Regions from separate parts of the Mesobacillus sp. LC4 genome, predicted to be linked through region 1. Evidence: predicted binding sites of a transcription regulator. Region 1 holds the regulator's gene; each other region holds the start of a gene.
What was found. The regulator Rex, encoded in region 1, represses fermentation and respiration genes when NADH is low (regulators of the CRP and FNR family bind a similar motif). The targets are predictions, from matches to a motif close to TTGTGAAATATTTCACAA.

Region 1 (8,169 bases):
ATTGGTGCGTTTCTTCTTCTGATAAAGTATTGGCAAAATACTTCATGACCTCCTGGTCCGCATTCATATTTGCAAAGTGCTCCAGATCTTCTGCTGACCAGTCACGTAGCTTCAGCCTTGGCGTTTCCAAATAGATCATGTTTCCTCCGACCCTTTTCATAAAATTATTCACCTTATCCCGCAAGTGCTCTCCAAAATGATTAAAACCTGGTTCCACCGTTTTTTCTCCTGACCCTACAATTTGAACTTTCCAATCATTTATTAGTAGAATAAAGACAGTGTCTATCCAAACCAAAGCTGTCCTCGTATTTTATTTTACAGGTCGGCTTATTATTACGTAAAATTTCAGGACATACATTATCTGCATTGATAAGGAGTTTTTCTATTGAAAAAGGAATACTGGTACATCATTATCGCCTATATCGTCATGCAGCTTTCAAGCCTGATTGGCATCCCGATTGTCGCCTTCACCGGTGCTGCGATGGGAAAGAGCCTGGAGGAAATGGAGACCCTCTCGATTCCATACTGGCTTGTGATCAGCTTTTCACTGACACTAGTCATCGTGCTTTTGCTTTTAAGGAAAGAACGCAGATCTCATGCGGACTTACGTGATGCGTCCTCTCCAGCAAGCTCAGCCGCCTGGGCTTTCGCAGGTGTATTCCTCGCACTGTTCGCGCAATCAATCGCCGCCAATATCGAGAATATGCTTGGCATCGAAATGGGCTCTGAGAATACACAGGAAATCATTAAGCTGATTGAAATGTTCCCGGTTGTCATTTTGGTCAGTTCGATCATCGGCCCTATATTAGAGGAAATCGTCTTCCGTAAGATCATTTTCGGCAGCCTGCATAAGAAAATGAATTTCTTTTTCGCTGGATTGATCAGCTCTGTTATTTTTGCGCTTGCACATATGGAACCAGAGCATGTGATCTTGTACTCTGCAATGGGGTTCACTTTTGCTTTCCTTTATGTAAAAACAAAGCGGATCATCGTGCCAATCATCGCCCATGTTACAATGAATACAATGGTTGTCCTGCTTCAATCCGTATTTAGGGAAGACATTGAGAGAATGATAAAAGAAGCAGAGAAAATTCAAGGTTTTATTGGGGGATTCTAAGTTATGAAACAATCGCCTTTATTTTCAGGCATTGTCTACATCTTGTTAGGCAGCTTATTCACCTATTTCGCCATCCAGAATGTAAACGATTCAGGATGGGGATTCTTCAGCTACTTACTAGTGGCTCTTGCCACGTTCGACTTTGGTTCTGGCATCAGGATGATCCTTTTTCATTTCAAATTGAAGAATATACAGAAAAAGTAGCTCCTTCCTCTGAAGGAGCTACTTTTTATTCTGCCGATTCTGTTGGTTCGGTATCTGTCGGGTAATGCTTTAAGAAATAGATCAATGATTGCAATTCAACTGCCAAATCAATATGATGGATCCTGATCGATGAAGGCACATTCAGCCTCGCCGGCGTGAAGTTCAGGATTCCCTTGATATTTGCCTGCACCAATCGGTCTGTTATCGGCTGTGCGACAGCAGACGGGACTGTCAGAATTGCCACCTGGATGCCTTCCTCTACGACAACTTTGTCGAGATCATCCATATGGTACACTGCTACGTCACCAATCTTCGTGCCCACTTTACCTGGATCTACGTCAAAGGCAATCTCGATTTTCGTATTATTGTTCTTTGAAAAATTGTAGTTCAGAAACGCTGTTCCCAGATTACCGACTCCGATCAAGGCAACCTTCGTCAATTCATCCTGATCCAGTGTCTTTCGGAAAAAGGTCAGCAGGTAATTGACATTGTAGCCGTACCCCTTTTTACCCAAAGCTCCAAAGTAGGAAAAATCCCTGCGGATTGTCGCTGAATCCACTTTTACCGCTTCACTTAATTCCGCTGATGATACTCTTTGCTTACCTGAAGAATGCAAGTTCAATAAGAACCGGTAATACAGCGGCAAACGTTTTGCGGTTGCCTGCGGAATCTTCATAGCATCATTCGTCATTCTCCATCCTCCACCCTGTCCGTATTTCTATCTCAACTTTTCTTCTCTCTTGAAATCGCCGTTCTTACCACCGGTTTTTTCGACCAGATAGGTCTTTCCGATTACCATGCCCTTATCAACGGCCTTGCACATATCATAAACAGTCAGCGCACATGCTGAAGCTGCTGTTAACGCTTCCATTTCCACACCTGTATTCCCTTTTGTTTTTACAGCTGCGGCGATATTTAAAACATAGTCATTTCCATTTTGCTCCCAATCGAATGAAAGGTCAATCCCTGTCAGTGGAATCGGGTGGCACATCGGGATGATTTCAGACGTTTTTTTCGCCGCCATGATGCCTGCTACCTGCGCGACAGCCAGTACATCCCCTTTTTTCATTTTATTTTCAGTGATTCTCACATATATATCTTCATTCACGGTTATGCTTGAATGGGCGACTGCCGTACGGACCGTCTCCGGTTTTTCACTGACATCGACCATCTTTGCTCTGCCCTCTTCGTTAAAATGAGTAAATTCTGCCATATGTAAGCTCCTTTCTATCAAATGATACACTATTTTGTCAAACTTGTGTGTGAACTTTGTTTCAGTGTTCACAATACATAGTGAAATTTCAATACCATATAACCTATAGCAGTTCGCACATATTGCCGTGCCTATATTAATGGGTTACACTATCTCTAAGGCAATAGAGGTGAAAACAATGATTTTATTACAGGTTAATCAGCTATCAAAATATTTTGCTGCTGATCTTATTTTATCGAATATAAAGTTTGAAATACAGACCAACGACCGTGTTGCGCTTGTTGGAAGAAACGGAGCAGGAAAATCAACCCTGCTGAAGATCATTGCCGGGTATGAATCCCATGATGGCGGTGAAATCATCCGTCCTAAAGGGACGATGATTGGCTATCTCGCCCAGAATACCGGGCTGGAATCCGAGAAAAGCATCTGGGATGAAATGCTGGCCGTTTTTGACTATCTGCACAGCATGGAAAAAGAATTGCGCAGATTGGAAGAAAAGATGTCGGATCCTGACATTCTTTCTAACCAGACAGAATACGACAGGGTTTTAAAAGATTATGACCTGCTTCAGGTCCAGTTCAAGGAAAAAGGCGGCTACCAATATGAAGCCGATATTCGTTCCGTCCTTCACGGCCTTAACTTCCATTCTTTTGATTATTCCACAAAAATATCCACTTTAAGCGGAGGACAAAAAACTAGACTCGCATTGGCGAAACTTTTATTGACCCGTCCGGATATTTTGATTCTCGATGAACCGACGAACCATCTTGATATTGATACGCTATCGTGGCTTGAGCAGTATTTGCAGGGCTACAACGGGGCAATCCTGATTGTATCCCACGACCGCTATTTCCTTGATAAGGTCGTCAACCAGGTTTATGAAATTTCCCGCCATCAGCTGACAAAGTTTCCTGGCAATTACAGCTCGTACTTAGATCAGAAAGCTGCGAATTACGAACGCGACATGAAACTGTATGAGAAGCAGCAGGATGAAATCTTCAAGCTCCAGGATTTTATCCAGAGGAACTTGGCCAGGGCATCCACAACCAAGCGTGCCCAAAGCCGTCGGAAGCAGCTGGAAAAAATCGATCGCATGGACAGGCCCAAGGGAGATGAAAAATCTGCCTCATTCAGCTTTCAAATCGAACGACAAAGCGGGAACGATGTCATGAAGGTTGATGCCCTATCTGTCGGCTATCACAATGACATCGTATCTGAAAATATCTTTTTCAATCTTTCACGTGGAGACAGTACCGCATTGGTTGGACCAAATGGCGTTGGTAAATCAACTTTATTAAAAACCATCGTGGAGAAACTGCCTTCGATTAAAGGGAATATTCAATACGGTTCTAATGTCTCGATTGGCTACTATGATCAGGAACAGGCAGAACTTAGCTCGAACAAAAAGGTTTTGAATGAACTCTGGGATGAATACCCATTGAAATCTGAAAAAGAAATCCGTACCGTCTTAGGGAACTTCCTATTCTCAGGAGACGATGTCCTAAAGATCGTTTCCACCCTTAGCGGTGGCGAAAAAGCACGTTTGGCACTGGCCAAGCTGATGCTGCAGAACTCGAATTTCTTAATTTTGGACGAGCCGACAAACCACCTTGATCTGGACAGCAAGGAAGTGCTTGAAAATGCACTGATCGATTATCCAGGCACCATCCTGTTCGTCTCACATGACCGCTATTTTATCAACAGGATAGCCACAAAAGTCCTTGAGCTCGATCGAGGCGGTGCAACGGAATACCTTGGTGATTACGATTACTATGTCGAGAAAAAGCTGGAGCAGGAAGAACTGCGAGCCATGGCCGAACAGGCTGCCAAAGCAGCGGGAAGTGCTGTGGATAACTCCAAGCAGGACAAGACCTCCTACCAGCAAGACAAAGAAGCCAAAAAACTCGAACGCCAGCGCAAACGCCGCATGGAAGAAGTGGAAGCAAGAATTGAACAGCTGGAGTTGGAAGTCGCTGAATATGAAGAATTGCTTTGTGACCCTGAAATCTTCCAGGATCACGAAAAAGCTGTAGAAATCAATAGCAAAATTGAAGCCGCCAAAGAGACACTCGATGAATTGATGGAAGAGTGGACAGAGCTGGCTTAATGATTGAAATACCGGACATGAATGTGTCCGGTATTTATTTTTTGAATGCCCGATTATCATTCATTGTTCATTTTCGTGTATGTAAGAGAATTCATAAGCGGAGAATTTTCGGTTATTGTATTCAAAAGACACTTTTCAAGCAGCAATAGGCGGAGATATTCCGATTAACTACAAAAAATACGACAAAATCAAGCAATTTGGAATAAACACTGTGAAATCAACATGCAACCTAAAATGACATATCCAGCATATTTTCGACAATATTCTATGAAAAAGCGCAAATAATCCACAAAAAAGCCCCGATTTAAAAACCGGGACTTTTTGTTCACATAGTTATTCACATAGTAAAGACTGATTTATAGCTTATCCAGATAGTTTTCCACATTATCCACAAAAATAGCTGATTTTATCCACATTATACACAGATTAACCTCTGAAACACTAACATATCCACAGAAGAGTCTGACAACATTTTTTTCTCTTGCGACTTTAGTTGTGGATAGTAATCTCTAGACCTGGATTTCCATTCAAAGTTAAATCAGCTCGCTGGCCTTTTTCATACATAACACTTCCTGCAGCAGCAATCATGGCCGCATTATCTGTGCACAAATACAATGGAGGAATAACAATTTCCACATCCGAATCTACAAATTCTGTGGATAGTTTTTCTCTCAATCCCTTATTCGCTGCAACTCCTCCAGCAAGAAGAACTTGTTTTACTCCGTACTCCTTAACAGCTCTTTGTGTTTTAGTGACAAGTACATCGATCACACTTTCCTGGAAGCTAGCTGCAAGGTCTTCAGGCGCTATTTCCTCACCTCGCTGCTGGGTATTATGCACAACATTGATCACAGCAGACTTTAAACCGCTGAAACTAAAATCATAGGAGCCTTCTTCGAGCCATGCACGTGGCAAGTCAATCGTTGCCTTTCCTTCATGGGCAAGCCTGTCAATATGCGGACCACCCGGATATGGAAGATGCAATGTCCTTGCTACCTTGTCATACGCTTCCCCTGCAGCATCATCTCTTGTCTCGCCTATTACCTCGAAATGACCGTGTTCTTTCATATATACGAGCTCAGTGTGCCCGCCAGATACGACTAGTGACAGCAGCGGGAAGTTCATTTCAGCAACTAGACGGTTCGCATAGATATGGCCCGCAATATGATGGATACCAACGAGTGGTATTCCATTCGCAAACGCCAGTGCTTTGGCAGCATTAACGCCTATCAATAATGCGCCTACCAGACCTGGGCCTTCTGTAACAGCAATCGCATCCAGGTCCTTTACATCAACCTTTGCCTGGGCTAATGCTTCCTCTAGAACAAGAGTGATCTGTTCAACATGATGCCTAGAAGCGATTTCAGGTACAACGCCGCCAAAACGCTTATGGCTCTCAATCTGAGAAGCGACGACATTCGCAAGAATCTCCCGTCCATTTTTCACAATCGCAACAGCCGTTTCATCACAGCTCGTCTCTATTCCCATTATTAATTGGTCTTTTGTCATTATAAATTCACCCACATTACTAAAGCGTCTTCCATATTGTCTGTATAATATTGTTTCCTAATAGCTCCTTCTTCGAATCCAAACTTGCGATACAAATTTTGAGCCCTCACATTGCTGACCCTGACTTCTAGAGTCATCCTCATTGCACCCATCTCGCGACCAAGTTTCATTACCTTAGCCATAAGAGCCTCTCCCAGCTTCATTCCCCTGTATTCCGGAAGCAAGGCGATATTCGTGATATGGGCTTCATCAATGATAATCCACACTCCACAATAGCCAACTACCTTTTGATCCACTTCCACAATCAAATACTGCGCAAACTGATTCTTCGTCAACTCATTGAAAAAAGCTTCCCTGCTCCATGGTATGGTAAAGGAATTAACCTCTACCTCCATCACTTCATCCAGATCATCTACCGTCATATGCCGGAACGTTATCGTTTTATTCATCTTCTCTTCCCACTTAATTTTTAGTCTCTTGCGCTTTCAGCCAGTTAGCCTCTGCTTCCGCCAGGCGAATATAATTAGGAACGAAGGTATGAAGGTCCACCCCTTCTTTATCCCTTCCCAATAATGCAAGCTCTGCAGGTCTAGGGTTCAATTCAGTGACAGCTGCAAAAACTGCCTTATCACCAAGCTCCTCCTTAATGACCTCCTCATGCAGTTTCAAATCATTGCTCGTGAACAATATCCTGCTGTCCATTTCATTCAATTGTTTTACCCAATCTGCTGACATGACAAGCTGATCATTTTTCACAGTCTCCAATAATTGATTCTCAAACTTATACAACCCAGTATAAATCTGTCCTCTCCTTGCATCAAAGAAAGGTGAAACATACCCGTCAAAATACCTTCCAGCGGATGCCGCTGCCACTTCAAGGCTAGATACTCCTGATAACGGAATCTTCAAGCTCCAGGCCATTGTTTTAGCAATGGTCACTCCAATCCGTACACCAGTGTAGGAACCAGGACCCTCGGCAACTACAATCTTTGATAATTCTGCCGGCTTAATATTACATTCTTCCATCAATGTCTGGATCGCTGGCATGACCCTTACCGAATGATTCTTCTTTATATTGGAGATATACTCTCCCATAACGGTCTCACCATCAAGCAAGCCAATCCCCAGGACATAATTGGACGTATCGATTGATAATACCTTCATTTAAAAAATCTCCTTACACAATTCTTCAAATCGATTGCCTTTTGGCTCAGCAATGATTCTTCTGGCACCATCTTCATCAAGATATAATTGAAGAAGCAATAGCTCTTCAGGTAGCTGGGCTTCAATCAAATGAGCCCATTCCACAACCGTCACACCATTACCTTCAAAGTATTCTTCAAAACCAAGATCTTCAAACGCATCTTCCACTCGATAAACATCCATATGATAGAGAGGGAGGCGCCCCTGGTATTCCTTGATGATGGTAAATGTCGGACTGTTCACATTCCTCGTGATCCCCAATCCTTCGGCAAGGCCCTTTGTAAAAGTCGTCTTTCCTGCACCTAAATCCCCTTCGAGCGCAATGACATCTCCTGCTTCAAGTAGACCAGCCAGCTTTTTAGCAAAATCCATTGTATCTTCCGGCTGCTTTGAAATGTATTGATATGTAGCCATATATATCACCTAACTAATTATCAGATTTATAATGATAAGCCCAATCGCCTTGGTTAGCTCCGATCATTGCTGATCTTATATAAAGGAAAACGTATAGTTTCCTTTAAAAGATAAAAAAACCTTAGGATGCCTCCTAAGGATGACGATTCTATATGTAGTTTACACGATTTATCAAGGACGGGCAAAAAAACCAGCTACTTTTCTTTTTTAGGCAATAAAAAAAACGAAACCCTGTTTCGTCCTGATAATCTACCAAACTATTAAAATGGCGGTCCCGACCGGGATCGAACCGGCGATCTCCTGCGTGACAGGCAGGCATGTTAACCGCTACACCACGGGACCAATATGTATAAAAAGATGGATTATTGCGGGGGCAGGATTTGAACCTGCGACCTTCGGGTT
Region 2 (8,169 bases), on a different contig from region 1:
TTCCGTGCCATCAAAAGAATCGTCGATGATCAGCAAGATGTACAAGTTGTTTACCCTGTTCACTTAAATCCTGTTGTCCGTGAACTGGCAGACGAAGTGCTGGGCAATGACCCTCGCATTCATCTGATCGAGCCTCTTGACGTCATTGACTTCCATAACTTCGCTTCACGCGCGCATCTCATCCTGACTGACTCAGGCGGCGTGCAGGAAGAAGCACCGTCTTTAGGTGTGCCTGTACTCGTTCTTCGCGACACAACCGAGCGTCCGGAAGGCATAGAAGCAGGAACACTGAAGCTCGCTGGGAACGAAGAGCAGCCAATTTACGAAATGGCAACAGAATTGCTGACAGACCAGGAAGCATATGAAAAAATGGCCAAAGCCTCAAATCCGTATGGAGATGGCCGTGCATCAGAACGCATTTGTGAAGCCATCCGTTATTACTTCAAACACACTGAAAATCGTCCTGGACAATATAAATAAGTACCGATTAGACACCTCTTTTTTAAAAAAAGGGGTGTTTTTTAGGTGTATTGTGGCTTTATGCTACTTGATAGATTCTTAACTAAATAAGTTCAGTTGTAACTAAACGTTGATTTTAGATTTTAGTAAAATAAACGGAAAAATTCCGCTTAAATTGAAAACGAACCTTATTTCTATAAAAATAAGGGGTGTTTTTCCGGTTAGCTAATCAAAATCAATTGATTTTGTCTTTTTTTTATTAGTTAACCGTAATACCTCCGCTTATTTCTGCTTCCAAAGCTTCCTCCGTATACAATAGCCGGAAATTCTCCGCTTATGAAATCGCATAAGCACTCCAAAATCAACAATGAGTGAGGACTGAGCCAATTAAAAGTAATAATTGCACGGACATCAGTAATAATTGCACGGATATCAATCATAATTGCACCCTAAACACAATTAATTGCGCGAAAAGACACCTTAATTGCACGATAAATTGGTGGAATTGCACCATCACCCTATTTTTGGAAGTATATAAGCAGCCCCCAATTGAAACGCTAAACGGAAAAAGGGGGATTCCGTCTTGATCAAGCGTTCTCTAATCATTATTTTTCCAATATTGCTGATTCTCGTTGCTTTCGAACCGCAAAAACTGCAGCTTCCGCCGATTCCTCAAGAAGATCCCCAAACGGAAAAAATCGCAATCGTATTAACGAAGCAACAACTCAATGAACATGATATCAACAATCAGCTAAAACCACTCAAGAACACTAAGCTCCGCCGCATCTTTACACATGCGATCAATGGATTCTCTGTTAAAGGGCCAGTGTCTGAGCTGGAGAAGTTAAAAAAATCAAATGACATTCAATTTTTATCCGAAGTGAATACATACAAGGTGGAAAGCTCCGCCCATCTTCCAAACCGCTACAAACCAAGTGATAGTTTTATCGATAATTTTGAACTGATTGGAACAGATGCGGTCCATGGAATTCTTGATGAAAAAGGCAATCGCCTGACAGGAAAGGGTGTCACAATCGGGGTAATCGATACGGGAATAGATTATGACCATCCTGATTTAAGGAGGAGTTTTGCTGGGGGGCATGATCTGGTGGATGGTGATGATGACCCGATGGAAACTAAGGGTGCCGGCTTCCGGAGCACCCTGCACGGCACGCATGTGGCTGGCGTCATCGCGGCAAACGGCAGGATGAGAGGAATTGCTCCCGATGCGAAACTGGTTGCCTACCGTGCGCTTGGTCCGGGTGGAAGTGGTACGACAGAGCAGGTGATTGCTGCTATTGATGAAGCGATAAAGGATAAGGTCGACATCCTGAATCTATCACTCGGAAATGACGTCAATGGCCCGGACTTGCCCATCAGCCTCGCGCTTAACAAGGCGGTGGACGAAGGAATCGTGGCGGTAACTTCCTCTGGGAACTCTGGGCCTAATCGTTGGACAGTAGGATCGCCAGGCACCGCTTCCAAGGCAATCTCGGTTGGCGCGTCAACTCCTCCGATGCAGGTGCCATATCTTAACGCAACAGGAATAACGGATAAAATCAGACTTGAACTTTTACAGGGTTCGGACAATTGGAAAATTACCCAAAGTGAAAACCTTGTATTTGCAGGCCTTGGCACGAAAGAAGAAATGAATGATGTAAGGGACAAGCTTGTTTTAGTAGAACGGGGAAAGCTTACTTTTACCGAAAAAGCGAAGAACGCTTATGAAGCGGGGGCCATAGGGGTAATCATCTATAACAACACGAAGGGAACATTCTTCGGGAATCTGGAAGAAAGCCTGCCGATTCCAGTGGCTGCAATCAGTAAAGAAGCAGGATTGGCACTGAAAAAACAGTTCGATAATAACTCGACGCTGATCCGCATCCATTTAATAGAAGAAAAAGATATACTTGCGGACTTCAGCTCCCGCGGCCCGGTAACGGTCACATGGGAAATCAAGCCGGATATCGTTGCGCCTGGTGTGGCGATCAACAGTACGATACCAGGAGGTTACCTCCCGCTTCAGGGAACAAGCATGGCCGCGCCCCATGTTGCAGGTGCAGCAGCCCTGATCAAGCAGGCTCATCCCGACTGGTCACCAGCTGAGATCAAGGCAGCAATCATGAATACGGCCAAGGATATTACAGATCGAACGGGCAAAAGATACCGGACATTCGAGCAAGGAGCGGGAAGGATCCAGTTAGAGGCAGCGATCAATACCGAAACCCTTGTCAGTCCTGGTTCCCTTCAATTCGGTAAATTCCAGCTTGCCGACAGCATGCATGAGCACAGTGCGAAACTGACTGTTAGAAATACAGGCTCTACTGCTAGGACCTATTCATTTTCCATTCCAAAAAAAGAACAGGGAATAGATTGGGAGCTTCCGATGAGTTTCACTTTGGAACCGAACGAGGCGAAAGACGTAGAGCTCGCGATGAGTGCCAGCCCTTCCTTGCTAAAGGACAAGATCCATGACGGTGCCCTTCTTATAGATGATGGGAAAAATAAAATCAGCATCCCATACCTTTATGTTGTGGAAGAACCTGATTACCCACGGGTGATGGGCTTCGACTTCGCCCCTGCTGATAATGGCGAAGCGTACAGGTATGAAGTCTATTTGCCTGGTGGAGCAGAGGAATTCGGCATCGCACTTTTTGATCCAGATCAATACCGCTTCGTCGGATTCCTTGATTGGGGGAGAAAGCTGGAAAAAGGAATGGTCGGAAAAGAAATACCTATGGAAAAATTGCCGGAGGAAGGGATGTACCTTGCGAAAGTATTTGCCCGAAAGCAGGGCAGGGAGAGCACGATCGATACAATGATTTTTATCAGTAAAAGTGTAAGGGCCGAAGAACACGATTGAACCAGTGCATTATGTAAAAATGCAAGGGGCGGAGAAAGGTGACTCTCTTTCCGGCCCTTTATTATTTTCAATTTAATCCATGCTATCATTTGGAAAAAGTTGAGCTGAAATGCAATCGAAAATTAGTTTTTATAATATAATACTTAGATAGGGTTAATGGTATATATTCACAGTGAAAACTTTGTGAATTTTTTCACCCCAATGGATTGACATTGACTTTTGCCTATTGTATGCTTACAAAGGGCATAAAATGATAAGGTTTTCAATGTTGATATGCAAGCTTTTTTTGTGAAAATATTGTTTTTTCGAAAAATGATTTTTCACCCCCTGAAGCTCCCATTCTCATAAGCGAGGATGCGTTTTTTATGCGCCGAAACAACCGCCACCCTTTACAAGCGATGGCACTCATGTCCGCTATACTATCTCAATTGGTAGGCTCCATTTTAATTGGCATTTTCTCCGGGAGATGGCTTGACCGTACCTTTGGTACAGAGCCACTTTTCTTAATATTCGGATTGCTGATCGGTTTGGCGGCAGGTGTTTATGCCATGCTCCGCCTCATCCAACACTTCTTTTCGGGAGACTAGCCATCTATGGAAATCCAGGACTTGTTTATTCGCCAGCGCAAATACATATTCACCTTGTTGTCTGTATACGTACTCGGGTACGGCTTTACAAGCTATCAATCTGTTTTTGCGGGATTGATCTTTGGTACAAGCCTGAGCCTTTTTAATTTATGGCTGCTTGCGAGGAAAATGAACAACTTCGGGGATTCGGTGGTACAGGGGAAGAAGGTGCGATCGCTCGGCTCAATGTCGAGGCTTGCTACCGGAGCACTTGCTGTAATCGTTGCAATGGAATACCCGGATCACATAAACCTTGTGTTCACAATTTTGGGATTAATGACAGCTTACATTGTCATTATGATAGATTTTTTTGTCCAGTCTTTTCAATCACGTAAATAGCGGGGAAGAGAGGTGAATAATTGATGCATCATGAAGCTCCTTTAGTTCCATTTTTAGGACTTTATTTTAACCTGGCAAACATGCTGATGATTACAGTAGCAAGTGCTATAGTCTTCATCATTGCAGTACTTTCCACTCGTAAGCTTGCGATGAAACCGACAGGAATCCAGAATTTCATGGAATGGATCATGGATTTCGTAAAAGGAATCATCAACAGCACGATGGACTGGAAGGATGGGGGAAGATTCCATGTCCTTGGCATCACATTGCTGATGTATGTGTTTGTTGCCAATATGCTGGGATTGCCGTTCTCTGTCGTAGTCGACAATCAACTTTGGTGGAAATCACCAACAGCCGACCCAGTCATTACACTGACTCTTGCAGTCATGGTGGTAGGACTTTCCCATTATTATGGCGTCAAGCTTAAAGGTACAGCCGAATACGGCAAGGAATTCTTTAAGCCATTTTGGTTCATGTTCCCGATCAAGATCATTGAAGAGTTTGCAAACACGCTCACACTTGGTCTGCGTCTTTACGGTAACATTTACGCGGGTGAGATCCTGTTGGGTCTGCTTGCAGCCGGACTTGCAACTGACGCTGTCAGCACTTTGGCGGCAGCCGTTCCAATGCTTGTATGGCAAGGTTTCTCCGTTTTCGTCGGAGCAATCCAGGCATTTATCTTCACAATGTTAACGATGGTTTATCTCTCCCATAAAGTGAGCCATGACCATTAATATATACCTGTTCATTTAATGGACAAAACTTAAAAAACATTTTTTCATACATTAAAGGAGGAACTTTATAATGGGTCTTTTAGCAGCAGCAATCGCAATTGGTTTAGCAGCACTTGGTGCAGGTATTGGTAACGGTTTGATCGTGTCACGTACAGTAGAAGGTATCGCTCGTCAGCCAGAAGCTCGCGGTATGCTTCAAACTACAATGTTCATCGGGGTTGCATTGGTTGAGGCGATTCCTATCATCGCTGTAGTTATCGCGTTCATGGTTATTGGTGGTTAATCAATTATAAGAATTTAAGATGGCGAAGATCATTCCGCGCGAACCTTCGCCATTCTATTATGTCGGCTTTCTGCCGGTTCAATCCGGCGAGAGGCGACCTGAATTTGAATGTAAGCAATCGTTTGAAATAAAATCGGGCAAGCCCGGGATTTGGAACGGGAAGCCATAGCGTTGGCTTTTAAGCCAGGTGACGCTTGTTGGACCTTTTTAATCATGGTACAACTCTTGAAGGGAGTGAATCGAGGGTGTTAACAATGAATTCTTTAGTATTGGGAGCAACTGCTGAAGCAGGCCACTTGAACACAGGCGATATCTTGTTCCAGCTTGTTATGTTCCTTATTTTGTTAGCATTGCTTAAGAAGTTCGCTTGGGGTCCATTGATGGGCATCATGAAGGAACGTGAAGAGCATATTGCTGGCGAAATCGGAGCGGCTGAAAAAAGCCGTGCTGAAGCACAGAAACTTTTGGAAGAACAGCGTGAAATGCTTAAGCAGGCACGCACAGAAGCACAGGGCCTAATTGAAAACGCAAAGAAACAGGGTGACGTTCAGCGTGATGAAATCATTGCACTGGCACGCACTGAATCTGACAGAATCAAAGAATCTGCGAAGCTTGAAATTGAGCAGCAGAAGGAGCAGGCTGTTGCGGCGATCCGCGAACAAGTTGCTTCACTTTCTGTATTGATTGCTTCTAAAGTGATCGAGAAGGAAATCTCTGCAGCTGACCAGGAAAAGCTCATCAATGAATACATTCAAGAGGCGGGTAATGCCCGATGAGCAACTCGACAGTAGCAAAGCGCTATGCCCTGGCACTTTTTCAACTCGCTTCTGAAAAGCAGGCTCTCCCACAGGTTGAGGAAGAGCTTCGCACAGTAAAAGAAGTTGTTGTGAACAATCCGGAATTGACTGCATTTTTAAAGTCTCCGAAGCTTCCAAACGAGAAGAAGAAAGAGGTTTTGAAAACAGCTTTCGGATCTGTAAGCACGTATGTCCTTAATACACTGATGATTTTGGTTGACCGCCACCGCGAAGACCAGATCGCAGACGTTGCTGACCAGTTCATCGCCCTTGCGAATGATGCAAAAGGCGTGGCTGAAGCAAAGGTTTATAGTGTCCAGCCTTTGACGGCTGAGCAGGCTGAAGCACTTTCAGCTTCGTTCGCGCCGCAGGTTGGCAAACAGGCACTTCAAATTGAAAACATTGTAGATTCCAATTTGCTTGGAGGCGTAAAGCTTCGCATTGGAAACCGCATTTTTGACGGCAGCTTGCGTGGCAAGCTAGACCGCTTAGAACGTAAATTGCTAGGCTAAGATTCGTAGATAGGGGTGAAACTCATGAGCATCAAAGCTGAAGAAATCAGTGCGCTGATAAAATCGCAAATCGAAAATTATCAGTCGGAAATTCAAGTGAGTGATGTGGGTACAGTTATCAGTGTTGGTGACGGTATCGCCCGTGCTCATGGCCTCGACAATGTCATGGCTGGAGAACTTGTTGAATTTTCAAACGGCGTTATGGGTATGGCACAAAACCTGGAAGAAAATAACGTCGGTATCATCATCCTTGGACCTTTCACGGACATCCGCGAAGGTGACGAGGTACGCCGTACGGGCCGCATCATGGAGGTTCCTGTTGGGGAACAGCTTATCGGCCGCGTCGTAAACCCTCTTGGACAGCCAGTGGATGGCATGGGTCCAATCAACACAACAAAAACTCGTCCTATCGAGTACGCTGCACCAGGCGTTATGGACCGTAAATCCGTTCATGAGCCATTGCAGACTGGTATCAAGGCGATCGACGCTCTTGTGCCAATCGGCCGCGGACAGCGTGAATTGATTATCGGTGACCGCCAGACTGGTAAAACATCTGTAGCGATCGATACAATCCTTAACCAAAAAGGCCAGGACATGATCTGTATCTACGTTGCAATCGGACAGAAGGAATCAACTGTACGTAACGCAGTTGAAACTCTCCGTAAGCACGGCGCGTTAGATTACTCTATCGTTGTTACAGCATCTGCTTCACAGCCGGCACCACTTTTATACCTAGCTCCTTACGCTGGTGTAACAATGGGTGAAGAATTCATGTACAATGGCAAGCACGTTCTTGTCGTATATGATGACCTTTCAAAACAAGCGGCAGCATATCGTGAACTTTCCTTGCTACTTCGCCGTCCTCCAGGCCGCGAAGCTTACCCAGGGGATGTATTCTACTTGCACTCACGCTTACTAGAGCGTGCTGCTAAGTTGAGCGACGCTAAAGGCGCAGGTTCAATCACAGCACTTCCGTTCATTGAAACTCAGGCAGGCGACGTTTCTGCTTACATTCCAACGAACGTTATCTCAATCACAGACGGACAGATCTTCTTGCAGTCTGACCTATTCTTCTCTGGCGTACGTCCAGCGATCAACGCAGGTCTTTCTGTATCCCGTGTAGGTGGATCCGCTCAAATCAAAGCGATGAAGAAGGTATCTGGTACACTGCGTCTTGACCTTGCTTCATACCGTGAATTGGAAGCATTCGCACAGTTCGGTTCTGACCTTGACAAAGCGACTCAGGCTAAACTTAACCGCGGTGCACGTACGGTAGAAGTTCTTAAACAAGATCTTAACAAGCCGCTTGCTGTTGAAAAGCAAGTTGCGATCCTATATGCACTGACTCGCGGCTTCCTTGACGATATTCCATTGCAGGATATCCGCCGCTTCGAAGGTGAATTCCTTTCATGGTTAGACCACAACCATACAGATGTGTTAGACCATATCCGTTCAACGAAGGAACTTCCTTCAGACGACGATATGAGTGCTGCAATCAACGCGTTCAAAAAGACGTTTGCAGTTTCTGAGTAACTAGAAAAGCGGAAGCGCCTTGG
Region 3 (8,169 bases), on a different contig from region 1:
TGCCGGGTCCAGGAATGGTGCAAGCGGCGCAACAAAGTATGATAGTCGTTTATCTCCGTCGCAGGCATTGTGTATTTCTTCGCAGAAGTCAACATTATCAAGAGCACTTTGATAGTCCTGGTGCGGAATGCCAACCATGAAAAAGATATCAATCTTCTTGCAGCTATGCTTCAATGCTGCCTGCAGCGTTTCAATCACTTTTGCGTTGGTACAGTTGAATTTGCCATTATATCGGCGAATCTTCTCATCATGTGTTTCCAATGTCAGTTCAATGCTGTACTTCGGAACCACCTTCTCAATTTTTTCGAAGAACTCCTCGTTCGCATATTGGAATAATTCAAATACCAGTTCATTCTTCAAGTTGATCTTGCTGAGCCTCTCAAAGAACTCATTCACATATTCCTTCCCTGCCTGGCGAATATCATGAAGAATGAAAATCGGTGCCCTGCTGAAGCGCTGAATGAAAAGTATGTCCTCTACCAGTTTCGCAGGCGAGCGTTTTGCCAGCACTTTACGGTTGCAGTTATCCTTGTATGATTGCTTTGAGCCCCCGCAAATCAAGCAGCCCTGAGTGCAGCCTTTCGCCGTGAGTATGGCCGTATTCGGATATTGCAGCCAGCCGTTATAGGGCAGTGGATCCAGGAAATTCTTATACTTGAAGACCGACTTGATCGTATACCGGTAACCAGGGATGTCAAATTCATCCAAGCTGTCCGGAACATGGCTTAATGGATTGTAAATAGGATTGTCTCCATCTTTCCATGTAAGGTTTGGAATGCCGCCAAGATGATGAGTTCCTATTTTAAAATGGTTGATCAAAAGGAGCATCAGTTTTTCTGTTGAATCTCCTCTCATGACAAAGTCTATGAATGGATATTCTATTAACTCTTTATGATAATAGGTTGCTGATAGACCGCCAAAAATCATCGGTGTTTCTGGATGAAGTTTTTTTACAATCTTCGCAAGTTCAATACTGCCATGAGCGTGCGGCAGCCAATGAAGATCAATTCCAAATGCACGTGTTTTGATTCTTTTCAATTTCTTTTCCACATCAAAGTTTTCATCCATCAGCATTCGATTGGCGATATTAATGATCTTCACGCGGAGGCCCTGGCGTTCTAAATATTCCGCAATGCTGGTCAGACCAATGGGATACATTTCGAACACAGGAGATGACGGGACGACGTCACTGATTGGGCCTGCCAGCAGGGCATTTTTCCGAAAATCGTAAACACTTGGTGCATGGAGAAGGACAAGGTCGTATTTCAAAGGACTCACCTCGAATAAAATATATACTATTAATCTGCCTGATAAAGGCAATGTATGATTACACCTTAATCATAACTCTCGACTAATTCTTCTAAGTCCTGGAAAGTGCAAGATTTTGTGAACAGCTGAACATAATCGATTTTAAACAGCCGGCAACCCTTGATAAATAAAGGGATTTTTAGTTTATGAACGTTTTGTGGATGGCATTGTGTTAATGTAAAAAAAAGACTGCGATATCGCAGTCTTTGGATACATTATTTTTCCTGCTGGACCATGAGGATTTCTTCCTCGACTCTGCCCAATTTTAACAGATGTGAATCAAGGCGTTTGTGGATTGTGCTGAATTCTGAGTTGTTCTTGACTTCCGCCTTGCTCAGCAATTCTTTTAACATATTTTCAATCTTGGCGCTTTGCATTTCTTCCATTCTTTCAAGAGCGTCCTTGATATCTGTTATATCAATCTGGTTTGATGTTACGCGATGCTCAATACTATCGACTTTCTCTAGACGTTCGAGCCTTTTCTCAATGCTTTCGGCTCTTTTATGCAATGAGTCAATTGAACTCTCAATACCTTTTATCAGATGAATGATCTCAGATAAACCTTCCATTTTGCATGGCTCCCCTTTATTTGGCTTAAGATTATTTTATCATCATTAATCACATCGATATGTTACAAAACTGGTAACAAAGCCGGTATTTGTTTGCAATATAGCCACATTTTAAAATCACTGAATCTCCAGCTCCATGATCGCTTCTTCAGCGCTTCGTCTGGACATATTGATTGAATTCCAGCGTTCTTCTGAATCCGTGAATTCCTGCTTTCTTTGCAGCAGCAAGTCTGAGAGACCAGGGTGGCCAGGATTAAGCTTATAAAGCTCCACAAGGCCCTCTACCCCTTCATAAGACAGCGAATTCAAATAATGTATATCGATTTTACCTGTTTCTGAGTATCTCTCCAAATTGCGTTCAACAACATACTCGTCAAGCTGGATGGTGTTGATTACGGTATAAAAAATGACTGCAGATATGATGTAAAAGCGAACAAGAGAGAGCCTTTCCATCCATACCCTCATAAGGGAATAGCATAAAATCACAAGCAGGAACACCATGAATGAATGGGCCAGTACTCTGGCAAAGGTAAATCCATAAGCTTCTTCATACATGAGCAGGCGTAAAAATGCTGAATACAGCATGACTCCGCTGAATGTAACGAGCAGGGAAAGAAGAGAGCGAATAGCAAGAGTCATAAATTTAGACGTTTTATCGACATACGAAACGATCGTAGAGATGATCAACAAATTCAGCATCGTTACAAAAAGAAGTTCAAAAAATCCTCTGCGCGCAAATTCAGCATACGTATATCCCGCTTTTAAGGTTTCACCGAAAAAGTATTGAAATTGTACTGCTACAAATAATAAATAAACGATATTCAATAAAGTGAGCACCGTCAGGCTGATCACGCTATCCCATGCTATTTTTCCTGTTGCCTTCGGGTCTTCCGCAGGAACCGGCTGCTTATTCCTTAGCACCTGAAAGAGACCAAAGATCGCAAAAGTGAAAATGATGACCGCAATCGTCCGCAGTACTTCCTCCTCGATTTTCAATCCTAAAAGCCAGCGAGGGAATTCACCTAGAAGATCTCCGAATTGTTGGTCAGCAGAGACAAGCAGGTTGAGGATCACAAACAATAGCGGTAATGAAATGCCCACCCCAATCAGTACTTTTCGAATCGTTGCACTCTTGTTTTCTTCAAGCCCTCTTACAGAAAATTTAGCGACATGCATTAAAAACCTGTAGACATAGGCTATTGCTTCCCCAACTGTCAAAAAGAGCTTTTGAACGAATGGCCATCTGTGCCACTGATTATGAAGCGGATAGGTAACAAGCACCAGTTGAATAAGAACCATTACAGGGATCACCAAAAAATTCAACATATATAAAATCATATTCGAATGCAGGAAAAAGCTGGAGGACAAAAGCCAAATGGAAGCAACCATCAAAAGTCCAAGCTTCTTATTTGTAAAGGTGAATGAGCGATATCTCCAGAAAAATACAGCATAAAACACTGTAATAAACACTGGATATGACAAGCCGATGATTCCATGCAAGAAAGACCTTTCAGCCAGAACTCCCAGAGCAAGACAGACCAGAAAAAAAATCCCGTCCCCTTTTTTCAATTTCAATTCCATTAAAATCTCTCCCTTTTACCTAGAATAACTAGGTATATGATCAAAAAAACGCCTTATAATTCTATGTACATAGATATTCTATGTACATAATTAAAAAAATTAGATGGAAGCCTTTTTCCCCCATCTATATCCAAGCCAACAAATTGGATACAATAACGCTGTGAAAAGAATACATATAAAAATGAATGCAGGACTCAGCAGCGGCTGGAACCAGTCATGCGGAATCAGCTTGAGCAATGTCAGGTTCATGAGAACAATATTCGGAAGGATGGAAAGGATAAATGTCTTCTTCATCAAGCTTCTTCCCTTATGGCCAAATCCTTTGCCAATCTCATATCCTAGCAGGGCCCAAAAGAAAAGATATAACAAGATAATCACGGCAGGTATGGATGTGAGACTTTGCCACGCGATATCAATGAAAGGGAAATCAAAAAGGTTATGCACCAGGGTCAAGGTGATGCCTCCAACAAAGAAAAACAGATTGGCACTAATGAAAACCCATTGAGTTTTCATTGGTGTCGTCGATAATTCTTCCCGCCAGCATTCAGCAATCTCTTCCGGTGTCCCCAACCTCGAATGAATTTCCAACCTAATATCCGCCCATTCGATGTCCTTAAGCTCTTCAAGCATCTCGGTAATATGGTTATCGTACTCAGCTAAAATTTGTTCTCTGTCTCCATGCTTCCCTAAGTGCCTATCTAGCTCCGCGAGGAATTCAGTCTTTAACTGGATCATTTTTTGTTCTCCTGATCACTTTGTTCATGACATTGACGAAGTGCTGCCACTCTTCTGTTTTCTCTATAAGGACTTCTCTGCCTTCATCAGTAATCCGATAATATTTCCTAGCTGGGCCTTTTTCCTGCTCCTGCCAATAAAATTCAATGTATTCCTGTTTTTCAAGCTTATGCAATGCTGGATAAAGCGTTCCTTCTTTTACCTGCAGACTATGGTCACTTCGCTTATCCAATTCTTTCACCAGCTCATAGCCATACATATCGCGTTCATTCAGCAGTTGAAGCAGCACCAATGATGTGCTCCCTTTTAAAAGTTCCCGATTAAACATCCTATCACCTACCTAGTAATAAAAGGTACCTATCGGCATCATAATATAAATTGGTGGAATTTGCAAATAAATATTAAAAAGCAGACTGCATTTTTTCGCGAGTCTGCTTTTAAAAGTTCACTAATTGCTTCCCGATGTTGCCTTCAAGCCGATGATCCCTACTAGAATGAAGCCTACAAACATCAGCCTCATAAGGTTGCGCGGCTCTCCAAACAACACAATCCCTAGAATGACTGCCCCTGCCGCTCCAATTCCAGTCCAGATGGCATATGCAGTGCCGATTGGCAATGTTTTAACTGCCATAGACAAAAAGTAAAAGCTTATGGCCATCCCGATCAGGGTGATCAACGATGGAACAGCTTTTGTGAAACCTTCTGTATACTTCAGGCCAATGGCCCAAACAACTTCAAATATACCGGCAATAACTAAATAAACCCAAGCCATGCTAACACTCTCTCCTTTCATGAAAAAACCCGGGAGATATCACTGGATATCTCCCGGGTTTTTATCCCTCCGTGTACACAGGTATTCCTGTGCGCCCTCTCTCGGACCAGTCCAGCGATAGCTGCGGAACCCTAGAGGACTTTTGCTAATAAGAATAGTACCATAATCAAGACAGTCAGTCAAAAAGGCATCAGGTCTCCTGAAGCTCTCTGTTCATCATCGTCTCATATTCATTAGATGGCAGTGGCGGTGAGTAGAAATATCCCTGCACTTCCTGACATCCCAGTGATTTTAACAGGTCAATCTGCGATTCTGTTTCAACCCCTTCGGCAATCACCTTTAACTTCAGGTTCGTTGCCATTGAGACAATCGTGGAGATGATTTCACGGTTTTCCTGGGAGTGCGAAATGAAGCTCTGGTCAATTTTCAATCGATCGACTGAAAGCTTGCTTAAATAACTCAATGAACTGTACCCTGTTCCAAAATCATCAATGCTGACCTCAATTCCGATTTCCCTTAATGCCTGGAGCTGCTCATTGATACTGTCTTCCTTTTTGATCATGATGCTCTCAGTTACTTCGATTTCGATCAATTCGCCATAAAGTCCATATTCTTTCAGTGCATGCTGCATGAACTTTACGAAATCCTCCTGGTAAAAATGAATGATCGAGATATTGATGGAAGTCCGGGGAACCTCGAACCCCTGACTCTTCCATTTGACAAGCTGGCTGAACACCTTCCTGATGATCAGCCTCTCAAGAGGTACGATCAAGTTTGCTTCCTCTGCAATCGGGATGAACACGCCAGGAGGAACCATTCCATGTCGAGAATGCTTCCACCTTGCCAGAGCTTCAGCCCCGGTTATCACATTTGTTTCTGCATTATATTTAGGCTGGTAAAAAACAGTGAGAGCATCGCTATTAATCGCGTTCCGCAATTCATTCTCTAGCTCAAACTTATTCAGGTTGTTGTCCACCATGCTTTGGTCAAAAAATTGGAAGTGATTCGCACCGTTTTCTTTTGCCTTATACATCGCCATATCGGCATACTTCAGCAACAGTTCAAGATTATTCGTATCTTCTGGATACCTTGAGATACCAATACTCGCGGTGATCAGGAATTCCATCCCTTCCGCAAAAAGCGGACTCTGGAATGCATGGACAACATTCCTGGCAATCGATTCCGGCTTGTGTCCTCCAGTTACAAGAATGGCGAATTCATCTCCGCCAATTCTGGCAATGAGGCATTCCCCGGGCACAACTTCTGAAAGTTTCCTGCCAATCTGCACCAGTATCTTATCACCAAACGAATGGCCAAATGTATCATTGATTCGTTTAAAACGGTCAAAATCAAGGTAGATCAAGGCAAACACTTCATCCTTGATAAATTGCGCACCCATCACTTTCTCCAAATTCCGTCTGTTAGGCAAATTGGTCAATTCATCATGATAGGCTAGATACTCAATCATTTTGTCTGCTTTCTTCTGTTCTGTTATGTCCCTGACGACTCCAAAGACACCCACCGTTATGTTCTTGACAATGACCCTCACGGCTGTAATTCTTACGTCGGCGTAAGTTGAATCCGCTCTTTTCAAAGTGGTTTCAATCAATTTGGTCTCACCGCTGAGCACTTTCATGAAGTAATTCCTTATTTTCTTTTCTTCCTCTCTGCCCCCTATCAAATCAATGAAATGAAGGCCAACCAATTCATTATCTCCATAGCCAGTCAGCTCTACCGCCTCTTTATTGACACTTAAAATATACCCTTGCAAGTCAACCCTGAATACAGAATCAGGATTATGAGTGAACAAGGATAAATGAGACTGGACGTTCTTCATGATCAGTTTTTCGCCAAAAAGGTCCGGGACGAGGATGAATAATAAATTGGCACAGGCCATATACACGAATGGCGCCAGGAAAGAATGTATTCCGTTTCCATCCGTAATGGCCATCATTGAAGTCAGGACGATATACGGAATACCCGCCAATGCCATTCCGCCAAGTACGCTGCCTGCGTACTTATACTTTTTTACAAACTCATAAATATCCTCGTTCGTAATCTGCATTAAAAAACGTATTAGCGAAAAGGAAGTGACCAGAATCATTAAAAATGACATGATCGATAAAACTGGCTGAATCTTGATTGCTTCCCTGAAGATGATATAAAAAGCAGTATATTCAGCTGTCATGATGCTGGCAGCGATCAATAAACTAGTGAAAACATACTGAGGTGTATTCCCTATATCCCTTTGCGCCAGACTAAAAGCTGCATAAGACCCCAATCCACAAATACTAAAGAAAATCAGAAAAAATAAATAAAAATTGCTCGTGGAAAATGGAACCCCAGCGGATATAATCACAAATAAATGGGTCAGCAAAAACGTTAGAGCCAAAAGGAGCGAATACAGGACCTTTTTGCGTTTTTTCCGATATATAGTCTTTTTGATTTGCCTGCTGAATTCAACTGCCATAATGGAAGAAATGATCAAAAAAACGATTGTTAACGCTATATTATTAAAATCAAATATGTACATATGGGGAATATCCATACTGCCCCTCGTTTCTGTCTGTTTTTTGCTTTCGTGGATTAGTGAAAATTGGAATGGCTGAGAAAATCCAATTTCATTTAGCCGACAATTTTCGCCATCATGATTGAAGCTTTCTAAATATTATACAATATTCATCCACATAATTGACATGTTATGAGTCTCATTTTCGAAATATTCAAAAACAACCATACCATTCAAAAGGAGAATTTAATATACTATAAGTAGAAGGAATTCCACTTTAAATCCCTAATTGGCCCCTGCTTCACTCACCTTTTTGGCTCTTCCCATATCAGCATATTTGGACAGACTCTTATTTATATATCGGCATAACCGGATTTTTATTAAGCACAATACATGTATAAGCCTTCAACATATACCATGATGCGACTGTTGGTTAATAATGATGTATTAAGGCGTTTACCTGCCTTGGAAAGGAGAGGATTTAGATGCAAGCGGAGAAAGAAAGAGGAAATAACAGGAGCTTATTTTCTGAATCAATCCTCCTAAGGTCTGCAGCTGCTATCATATGGCCCATCATCGGTTACCTGCTTGACCTTAAGCTGGATCTGCTTCCTTACTTAACTGTAGTGGGTTCTGTTGGAGGAGTGGCTCTATATGTTTTTTTTGCTGCAAGCAAGCGAAAATTGCCAGAGGCC
Region 4 (8,169 bases), on a different contig from region 1:
CACTTCTGGCTCGTCTTCGGCTGCCCTGAAAATATGATAGTCTTTCTCCAGAAATTCTGTCGGTTGACCATACAGAATTTCCGATACAAGTCTGCGTTGTTCGGCTAAGGTTTCCTGAATGGCACGCAAAGCTTCCCACGCAGAGAAGAGCTTCTCAAGTTTTTCTTCTTTTTGGAGAAGTTCATTTACCTCTTCATCACCTTGCCCTTTTACATTGCCAATGAACTTTTCCTTGATTGGCTCTAGCTTTCTTCTGGCAAGGTTCTTCAATGCGTCAGCGACATCATTCGTATAATTGAGGACATAGTCGCCTGAAAGTCTCGCCCCAGGTTTAACAGCTTCAGAAAGCAGCTCAGTTTGGAAGTCAATCTTGAAATTATTTGCTGCTGTCTGGAGCTCCGTCTGGGAAAGATTATGCTTTTTGAACAGTTTAGATAAAAAGTCCTTGATATGCCAGTTCAGCTGGGATTGCACTTTATCCTCCAGGTCTCGATAGAAATTATCGAGTCTAGCTGTTCGTTCCTGTTCCGTTTTTTGCTTTGAAAACAACAAGCCCACTTTAAAGATTGGCTGCCTCGACTGCAGATAAGCCTCCGCCAGCTCCCTGGTCTGGAATGGCATTAGATAGGCGTTCTTTAAGATATCATTGAGTCCCTCACGAAATTCCCGTTCAGGGTCCCGGTCAATCTGGATTTTTTCAATATGCCTCTTTATTGTATCTAACTCCTCCGACAGTCTTTGCCGCTCACTGTCAGGAATTCCTTCAAGGACCGTTTCATATTGATCAATTTCTTCGGAAACATTTTGTTGCAGATCCGCCAAATGATCCTCGGTCAGTTTTTCCATCGACTTAAAAATTGAAATTGGCAGAATTTCCTTTCTCTTTCCCTTTCGCTCCATGATAAAAGAACGAAGCTCCTGGAACTGGTTATGAGTAGCATCAGGGTCTTTCAGCGATGTATAAAAGATCCCCGCATGCTTTACCCCCCAGTCAGCAAAAGAAGTTTCAACACTCCTCTTGAATTGGTCAAAAGACAATTCTGCATCCTGATGTTTGTCGACCTGGTTGATAATCAGATACAGTTCTTTTCCAGCATCTGTTAATTCCTTTGTAAAAAGAAAGTTCAGCTCAGATTGGACATGGTTATAATCCATGACATAAAAAACAATGTCTGACAAATGGAGAGCTGATTCAGTTGCAATCCTATGGGCATCATCTGTAGAATCGATTCCCGGTGTATCCATGATGACGGCCTGCTCAAGAAACTCCGCCCCACTATGGCTGATTTCGATTGCCTGTATTTGTTCTCCATCCTTGCAGTACGTTTTGACGGTTTCATAATCATATGGTGCCGGATACAAGCGTGAGCTGCCTTCTTTGAAGATGACCTTGGCATATTCAGCACCTGATTTAATCCTTACCAGGTTTGCACTGGTTGGGATCGGGCTTGATGGCAGGATGTTGTCGCCAATCAACCTGTTGATCATACTCGATTTCCCTGCGGAAAAATGACCGCAAAAAGCGATTGAGAATTCTTCTTCGACAGCTTTTCTTCCCAATTCCTTTACTTTTTCAGCTGTATCTTCATCGTGGTTTGAATTCATTAAGTTATATAAAGATAGGATCTTTCCAAGAAGCTTATGATCTTGCTGTGCGATAGTCTGGCCCATTCCTCTAACCCCTTGTGACAAAATTGTGAATAACTTTATTTTATATGATTTTTCGCTCTTTTCCTATAATTACATTTACGCCTTAAGAAAAAAGAAAGCCCGGACGCTGTGTCCGGACTTTCATCTAATTGAGAAAATGGTTGGTTAATGTGGTTTTAGTACATTGCTAAGTACGTATTTCATAAGTAAGGAATAAGCTGCTATGGTTGAAACAATGATCATTGAAACCATGGGTCCGACACCATCCTTAAGGTTCTTTTAATTGAGAACAATTTTCATCTTAAGAAAAGTGTAGCACTATTGATTATCATTTTCAATGAAAGGAGGTTAATTGTCACACTTATTTAACAAATTCGGAACGAAGCGCCCATGAGTTGAGAATTCTGATTCATACTTCGTCAGCTCTCTCAATGCCTTTTCCTCCGCTGGGATCCTAATGGATAAAATAAGGATATTTAATAGGGTAAAGACTGCCATTGTAATATAGGCATTGAACATTAAGGGAATAACAATCAATTCTATCGCCACTATTAAATAGTTAGGATGCTTGATGATCTTATACGGACCTCTCTTGACGACATTGGCTCCCGGAAGAATGATGATTTTTGTATTCCAGAATCTTCCCAATGAAGTCAGTGCCCAAATCCTCATTATCTGTGTGAAAATGAACAGAGCAAGTAACACTGGCCAATATCCTGACAGATTTTTATCAAAGAGAGTCACTTCCACGATAAAAGTGATAAAAAAAGCTGTGTGGATTGCAACCATAGCAGGATAGTGTCCCTGTCCAAACTCTATTGCTCCCTGCTCTTTCATCCAGGCCTCATTTTTTCTGGCTATGACTAGTTCTATCATCCTCTGAAAGATTACCAATCCGACAAATATGAGGAACACCATTTTATTCCCACCTCATCAATAACAATTCCGAGCTGAATCCGGGCCCTAGGGCAGCACCCAAGCCAAGGTCGCCTTTCTCTGCAGTCTCCATGAACCTCTTTAATACGTATAGTATTGTCACTGAAGACATATTCCCATATTCTTTCAAGACTTCGAGTGAAGTCTTCGTCATCGTCTTTGGAAACTGTAATGCAGATACATAGGCTTCAAGTACTTTCTTTCCTCCAGGATGCGCAATAAAGTGATCAAGATCTGGAACGTCAAGGCCATTGGTATTCAAGAACCTTAAAACATTGGGCTGCAGCCAGTTTTCAATGATCGTCGGTATATCCTTGGAAAAGACGACATATAGTCCCTCATTTTTCACTTCCCAGCCCATTACATCTTCCGAATCAGGCATGGTGGTGGACTGTGTACCGATAATATTGGGGGCCGAAGATTTTTTCATCATATTTTCATAGCCTGATCGATCTCCGCAGACCAGGGCACAGGCAACACCGTCTGCAAACAGTGAAGTGCCGATCAGATTGCTTTTTGAACGGTCGTTTCGTTGAAAAGTTAAGCTGCACAACTCAATGGATAGCACAAGGACTTTTGCCTCTGGATAGGCAAGACAATACTCATAGGCACGCGACAAGCCTGATGCTCCGCCTGCACACCCGAGGCCCCAAATCGGAATCCTTTTCGTATATTGAGAAGAAGGCAGGACATTCATTATTCTCGCATCAATGCTCGGAGTCGACACACCCGTACTGCTGATGGTAAAAATAGCATCAATCTCTTCAAGATGTACTTCGTCTTTTAGAAACTCATCGTTTTTCAGGCAATTTGAAATGGCTTTTGCCCCAAGATCAACAGCTGCCTCAATATAGGCATCATTCTTCTCTTCAAATGTATGATCATGTTCAAACCATTCAAGATCTTTGGCAAAATGGCGTTTTTCTATTTGACCATTCTGAAAAACGGTAATCAGCCTTTTGATGTCTTTAAAGGATTCACTGAAAAGATTTTCCGCAAAGTCCATTACCTTATCCTGCTCTATAGAATAAGGCGGCACAGCTTCTGCGATGGATATAATTCTCGGCATGTTTATACTCTCCTCACATCTATGTACGGTTACTTTTTCCATTTACCCGGAGAGTATACAGTCAAACTAGTCTATGACTTTGAAACGAAAAAAAAGCCTTCCCCACAATAAGGGAAAGCTAACGTTTTGAAGGAGTTGCTGTGCAAGTTCATTATACAATGCACTGAGGCCTTATACATTATAAAATCTTTACCAGTTGACATTGGATTTCAATGTTTAGTCTCTGCTTTTACCGTTTTTAAGTCAATCGCATATATTTCGGTTAATGTTTACCGGCTATAAGGGTAACGTTTACGCCAATGATACCTTTATGGATGGGATTTCTTCGCTATAAGGGTGCCGTTCACTTCGAACGAGACCCTTATGCACCGTATTTCTCCTCTATAAGAGTGCCGTTCACTCTGAATGAGACCCTTATGCCTGGAATTTCTTCTCTATAAGGGTACCTTTCAAGCACAAGATTTCTCTTTGCAAGTAAATCCACCCGCTTTTAAAGTTTTCTACCTTAAAAAATAGCATCTTGAGGACAGTGCAGTACTCGAACTTCTTGTTACACTAGGTACCATACACCAGGCAATCAAAATCCATGGATCGTCATTCCGCCATCAACGAATAATGTTTGCCCTGTCACATAGTTCCCCGCATCGGAACTCAGGAATACAACAGGCCCTACAAGCTCTGGCAACTCCCCGATCCGCTTCAATGGCGTTACTGAGAGAATATCCTGGACATACGCTTCGTCGGCCAATAATTTTTCTGTCAGCGGCGTTTTGAAGTACCATGGCCCGATTGAATTCACATTAATTCCGTACTGTCCCCATTCCATAGCGAGCACCTTTGTCATCTGCATAAGGGCTGCTTTAGTCGCTGCATAGACGACACCCGTCCTGAGCGCTACTTGTCCGGCAACAGAGGCGATATTAATGATCTTTCCCCCTGCATTTTGTTCCTTCATGATTTTTCCCGCTTCCTGGGACATCATGAAGGCTGATTTCAGGTTGGTATCCATGATTGTTTGCCATTCTTCATCTGTAGCTTCCAAAGCTTTTGAACGGATATTCATTCCTGCATTGTTGACAAGAATATCAATCTTTCCCCATTCGGAACTGACTGCAGAAATCGAATTATGTACTTGGTCCCTTTTGGTCACATCTGTCGGCAGCACAAGAGTTTTCCTTCCTAATTTCTCAATTACCGAAGATGTTTCTTTAAGATTTTCCTCCGTTCGTGCAAGTAAGGCAACATTTGCTCCAGCCTCAGCCAGACCAATAGCGATCGCCCTGCCGATCCCTCTTCCAGCACCTGACACTATCGCTGTTTTCCCTTCTAAATCAAATGATGGCAAAAACATTCATATCATCCCCCCGCTTTAAATTGACTCCATTTTACCATATAAAGCGGAAAATTCAGGCTTCGCCGCCTGACATTCAATTGAAATTCTCGACTGATAAATTTCCTTAATTAGTTTCAAATACAGCATGGCAGATAGAAAAAGCACCAAAACAGGTGCTATTTTTCATTGGATTGCTTTTGTACCTCAATCCAGATTTGTTTTTCGGCTGCTCCTCCACATATATTACATACTTTCATTTCATCATATATGAGGCGGCAATGTTCGCAATAAAACTTCTTCATGAATACCACTTCCTGATCGACACATTTTATATTAGTTTATTCGCTTAAGTTCAGATTAGTGATTCCTATTTTTAAAAATGTCAAGTCGTTCTGTCACATCTCGTTTTGCTTGTTTGCACTTTTGCTCATGGTTTCACATGGGTGTATTCACAAATTCTTCACATTTCCCCCTCGTTCCATGTGACTTAAATCACTGTATTGACGCGTTTTCACCATTAACATAGTAAATATGTCAGGTATGAACAATTTGTGAACTGTCTGAAACCATATTTACGTTTCCAAATTGTTTTGTATTATGAGAATGTACTCATCAATTATTAACGAACATTTAATTACGAAGGGAGTGGACCGGGATGGCTCAGCCTGGAATTGGGAAGAAAACACATACGAAGGTGGAAGAACAATCTTCCTTGAAAGGAACACTTGCATCTGTGTTCTTGTTAGGATTCTTTTTAATCGCTACTTGGGTAGGCGTTTATTTATTATTTGTTAATCGTTTTTAAGAGAGACCAAAAGGGGAGAAACAAGTTATGCATATTCATAAATTTGAAAAGATCTGGCTTATATTTGGAATTACGACATTAATCGTATTTCTATCTGTTATTGGAGTCAGCGCATTTTATTTAGGCAACCAGCCACCAAGCTGCCTGGCAACAATCAATCCTGAAAAGGTAGATACTACAGCACCTTTCGATGAGCCTGGCCTGAAGAAGGTAGAAGGAAAAGAATGGGATTACGAACTTGTCTTTGTAGCCTCCGCATTTTCCTACAATCCTGGACAAATTGAGGTTCCAAAAGGAGCCAAAGTGAAAGTAATCGCGACTACCAAAGACGTCATCCACGGATTCCAGGTGGCAGGAACAAATATTAATATGATGCTTGAGCCTGGGTATATCAGTGAGTTCGTCACAACATTCGACAAAGCTGGCGATTATCTGATTGTTTGTAATGAATATTGTGGTGTCGGCCACCACATGATGACGTCTAAAATCGAGGTGGTTGAATAATGACTACGAAATTAATTAATCCAAAAGTAGACCGCCGAGACGGCAAATTGGCAATGGCCCACTTTTATGTCGCTTTCATCGCTCTTGCAATTGGCGGGCTTGCAGGTTTGCTCCAGACACTCGTCCGTTCAGGAAAATTCGAACTGCCTTCATGGACTGGATATTACCAAATCCTCACCGTCCATGGTGTTGTACTCGGACTGGTTTTAACTACATTTTTCATTATGGGATTCCAGCTCGCTTTAGTGAGCAAAACATCCGGTACATTAACAGATAAACAACGTTTGACTGGCTGGATTGGTTTCTGGACAATGACAATTGGTACCGTAATGGCTGCTGTCATGATCCTGACGAACCAGGCTTCTGTTCTTTATACATTTTACGCACCTTTACAAGCACACGCACTCTTTTACCTAGGACTTACGCTTGTCATCGTCGGAAGCTGGATTGACGGCGCCGCACTGATTATGGCTTACACTTCATGGAGAAAAGCAAATCCAGGAAAACCTAGTCCATTGCTGACTTTCATGTCACTTGTAAACACGCTTATGTGGATTGTTGCGACAATCGGTGTTGCTGCCACTGTATTATTCCAACTGCTTCCTTGGTCACTTGGCCTAGTAGAGCGGGTAGATGTATTAGTCAGCCGTACATTGTTCTGGTATTTCGGACATCCGCTTGTATATTTCTGGCTGTTGCCTGCATATATGGCCTGGTATGCGATCGTGCCAAAGATCATCGGGGGAAAGATTTTCTCTGATTCTTTAGCAAGGATGTCTTTCATCCTATTCCTGTTATTCTCAATCCCTGTTGGTTTCCACCACCAGTTGATGGAACCAGGTATTGACCCAGCATGGAAATTCCTCCAGGTTATTTTGACATTCCTTGTTGTCATCCCATCATTGATGACTGCATTTTCGTTGTTTGCGACATTTGAAATGTTCGGCCGTTCAAAAGGCTCTACTGGCCTATTCGGCTGGGTAAAAAAGCTTCCTTGGGGCGATGCACGCTTTGCAGTACCATTTATCGGAATGCTAGCTTTCATTCCTGCTGGTGCTGGCGGACTAGTCAACGCATCCCACCAGTTGAACCAGGTAGTACACAATACCATCTGGGTTACAGGCCATTTCCATTTGACACTTGCGACTTCAGTCGTCCTGACTTTCTTCGGAATTTCTTATTGGCTAGTCCCTCACCTTACTGGAAGGGTACTAACAAAGGCTATGAATAAACTAGCAATTATTCAGGGGATTGTCTGGGCAATCGGTATGACCTTCATGTCCGGTGCAATGCACGCAGCAGGCCTGCTTGGAGCTCCGCGACGTTCATCATTCTCAACTTACGGCGGTGCAGAACAAGCTGCTGAGTGGATTCCTTACCAGGTCGCACAGGCAGTCGGTGGATCGATCTTGTTCCTAGGAATCATACTGATGCTTTACATTTTCATCAATCTTGCGTTCTTCGCACCTAAAGGTGATGAAGAATTCCCTGTCGGAGAGGTTGCTGATCAAGCTGAGAAGACTCCGATGGTATTTGAAAACTGGAAGTTATGGCTTGGCATCACTGTCCTTTTAATCCTATTCGCTTACACAATACCGTTCATCGATATGATCCAAAATGCACCGATAGGCTCTAAGGGATATAAGTTCTTCTAATAATTCTCTTCTTGAGTTTAGAAGTAAAAAGTAACTAAAACAGGGTATGAAATCATAAAAGGTTTCACACCCTGTTTTTTATTGTTATACAGTATTGAACCTAAAAAATAGGATGCCTAGGCATCCTATTTTTTACAACTATTTAATTAAAACTCTGCATTTCCCGGTGTACGAGGGAATGGAATGACATCACGGATGTTTTTCATTCCTGTTAGAT

Region 2: a site for Rex is predicted at 3,504-3,521, ahead of AB5I83_RS07890 (AtpZ/AtpI family protein). Genes of this name have one in related genera too.
Region 3: a site for Rex is predicted at 1,385-1,402, ahead of AB5I83_RS13625 (TIGR04190 family B12-binding domain/radical SAM domain protein). Genes of this name have one in related genera too.
Region 4: a site for Rex is predicted at 5,437-5,454, ahead of AB5I83_RS02875 (cytochrome c oxidase subunit 2A). Genes of this name have one in related genera too.

What each region holds. Positions count from the first base shown of each region.
Region 1 covers NZ_JBGCUB010000014.1:155-8,323, reverse strand. Annotated here, with positions in the region: gene AB5I83_RS22585 (GNAT family N-acetyltransferase) at 1-139, opposite strand, end outside; gene AB5I83_RS22580 (CPBP family intramembrane glutamic endopeptidase) at 386-1,117, shown strand; gene AB5I83_RS22575 (YdiK family protein) at 1,121-1,321, shown strand; gene AB5I83_RS22570 (redox-sensing transcriptional repressor Rex) at 1,347-2,012, opposite strand; gene moaC (cyclic pyranopterin monophosphate synthase MoaC) at 2,040-2,534, opposite strand; gene AB5I83_RS22560 (ABC-F family ATP-binding cassette domain-containing protein) at 2,713-4,641, shown strand; gene tsaD (tRNA (adenosine(37)-N6)-threonylcarbamoyltransferase complex transferase subunit TsaD) at 5,131-6,150, opposite strand; gene rimI (ribosomal protein S18-alanine N-acetyltransferase) at 6,150-6,599, opposite strand; gene tsaB (tRNA (adenosine(37)-N6)-threonylcarbamoyltransferase complex dimerization subunit type 1 TsaB) at 6,613-7,314, opposite strand; gene tsaE (tRNA (adenosine(37)-N6)-threonylcarbamoyltransferase complex ATPase subunit type 1 TsaE) at 7,315-7,767, opposite strand; tRNA gene AB5I83_RS22535 (tRNA-Asp) at 8,034-8,109, opposite strand; tRNA gene AB5I83_RS22530 (tRNA-Met) at 8,133-8,169, opposite strand, start outside.
Region 2 covers NZ_JBGCUB010000002.1:248,452-256,620, forward strand. Annotated here, with positions in the region: gene wecB (non-hydrolyzing UDP-N-acetylglucosamine 2-epimerase) at 1-480, shown strand, start outside; gene AB5I83_RS07885 (S8 family serine peptidase) at 1,043-3,322, shown strand; gene AB5I83_RS07890 (AtpZ/AtpI family protein) at 3,688-3,909, shown strand; gene AB5I83_RS07895 (ATP synthase subunit I) at 3,916-4,287, shown strand; gene atpB (F0F1 ATP synthase subunit A) at 4,311-5,021, shown strand; gene atpE (F0F1 ATP synthase subunit C) at 5,092-5,304, shown strand; gene atpF (F0F1 ATP synthase subunit B) at 5,559-6,080, shown strand; gene AB5I83_RS07915 (F0F1 ATP synthase subunit delta) at 6,077-6,613, shown strand; gene atpA (F0F1 ATP synthase subunit alpha) at 6,638-8,146, shown strand.
Region 3 covers NZ_JBGCUB010000004.1:48,584-56,752, reverse strand. Annotated here, with positions in the region: gene AB5I83_RS13625 (TIGR04190 family B12-binding domain/radical SAM domain protein) at 1-1,269, opposite strand, end outside; gene AB5I83_RS13620 (hypothetical protein) at 1,524-1,877, opposite strand; gene AB5I83_RS13615 (DUF4153 domain-containing protein) at 1,995-3,458, opposite strand; gene AB5I83_RS13610 (HAAS signaling domain-containing protein) at 3,558-4,193, opposite strand; gene AB5I83_RS13605 (PadR family transcriptional regulator) at 4,174-4,521, opposite strand; gene sugE (quaternary ammonium compound efflux SMR transporter SugE) at 4,642-4,965, opposite strand; guanidine-I (ykkC/yxkD leader) riboswitch at 5,014-5,111, opposite strand; gene AB5I83_RS13595 (sensor domain-containing protein) at 5,156-7,513, opposite strand; gene AB5I83_RS13590 (DUF3939 domain-containing protein) at 7,960-8,169, shown strand, end outside.
Region 4 covers NZ_JBGCUB010000001.1:558,220-566,388, reverse strand. Annotated here, with positions in the region: gene AB5I83_RS02895 (dynamin family protein) at 1-1,671, opposite strand, end outside; gene AB5I83_RS02890 (isoprenylcysteine carboxyl methyltransferase family protein) at 1,999-2,568, opposite strand; gene AB5I83_RS02885 (type III polyketide synthase) at 2,570-3,655, opposite strand; gene AB5I83_RS02880 (SDR family NAD(P)-dependent oxidoreductase) at 4,233-5,006, opposite strand; gene AB5I83_RS02875 (cytochrome c oxidase subunit 2A) at 5,644-5,793, shown strand; gene AB5I83_RS02870 (cytochrome c oxidase subunit II) at 5,821-6,297, shown strand; gene AB5I83_RS02865 (b(o/a)3-type cytochrome-c oxidase subunit 1) at 6,297-7,952, shown strand; gene asnS (asparagine--tRNA ligase) at 8,099-8,169, opposite strand, start outside.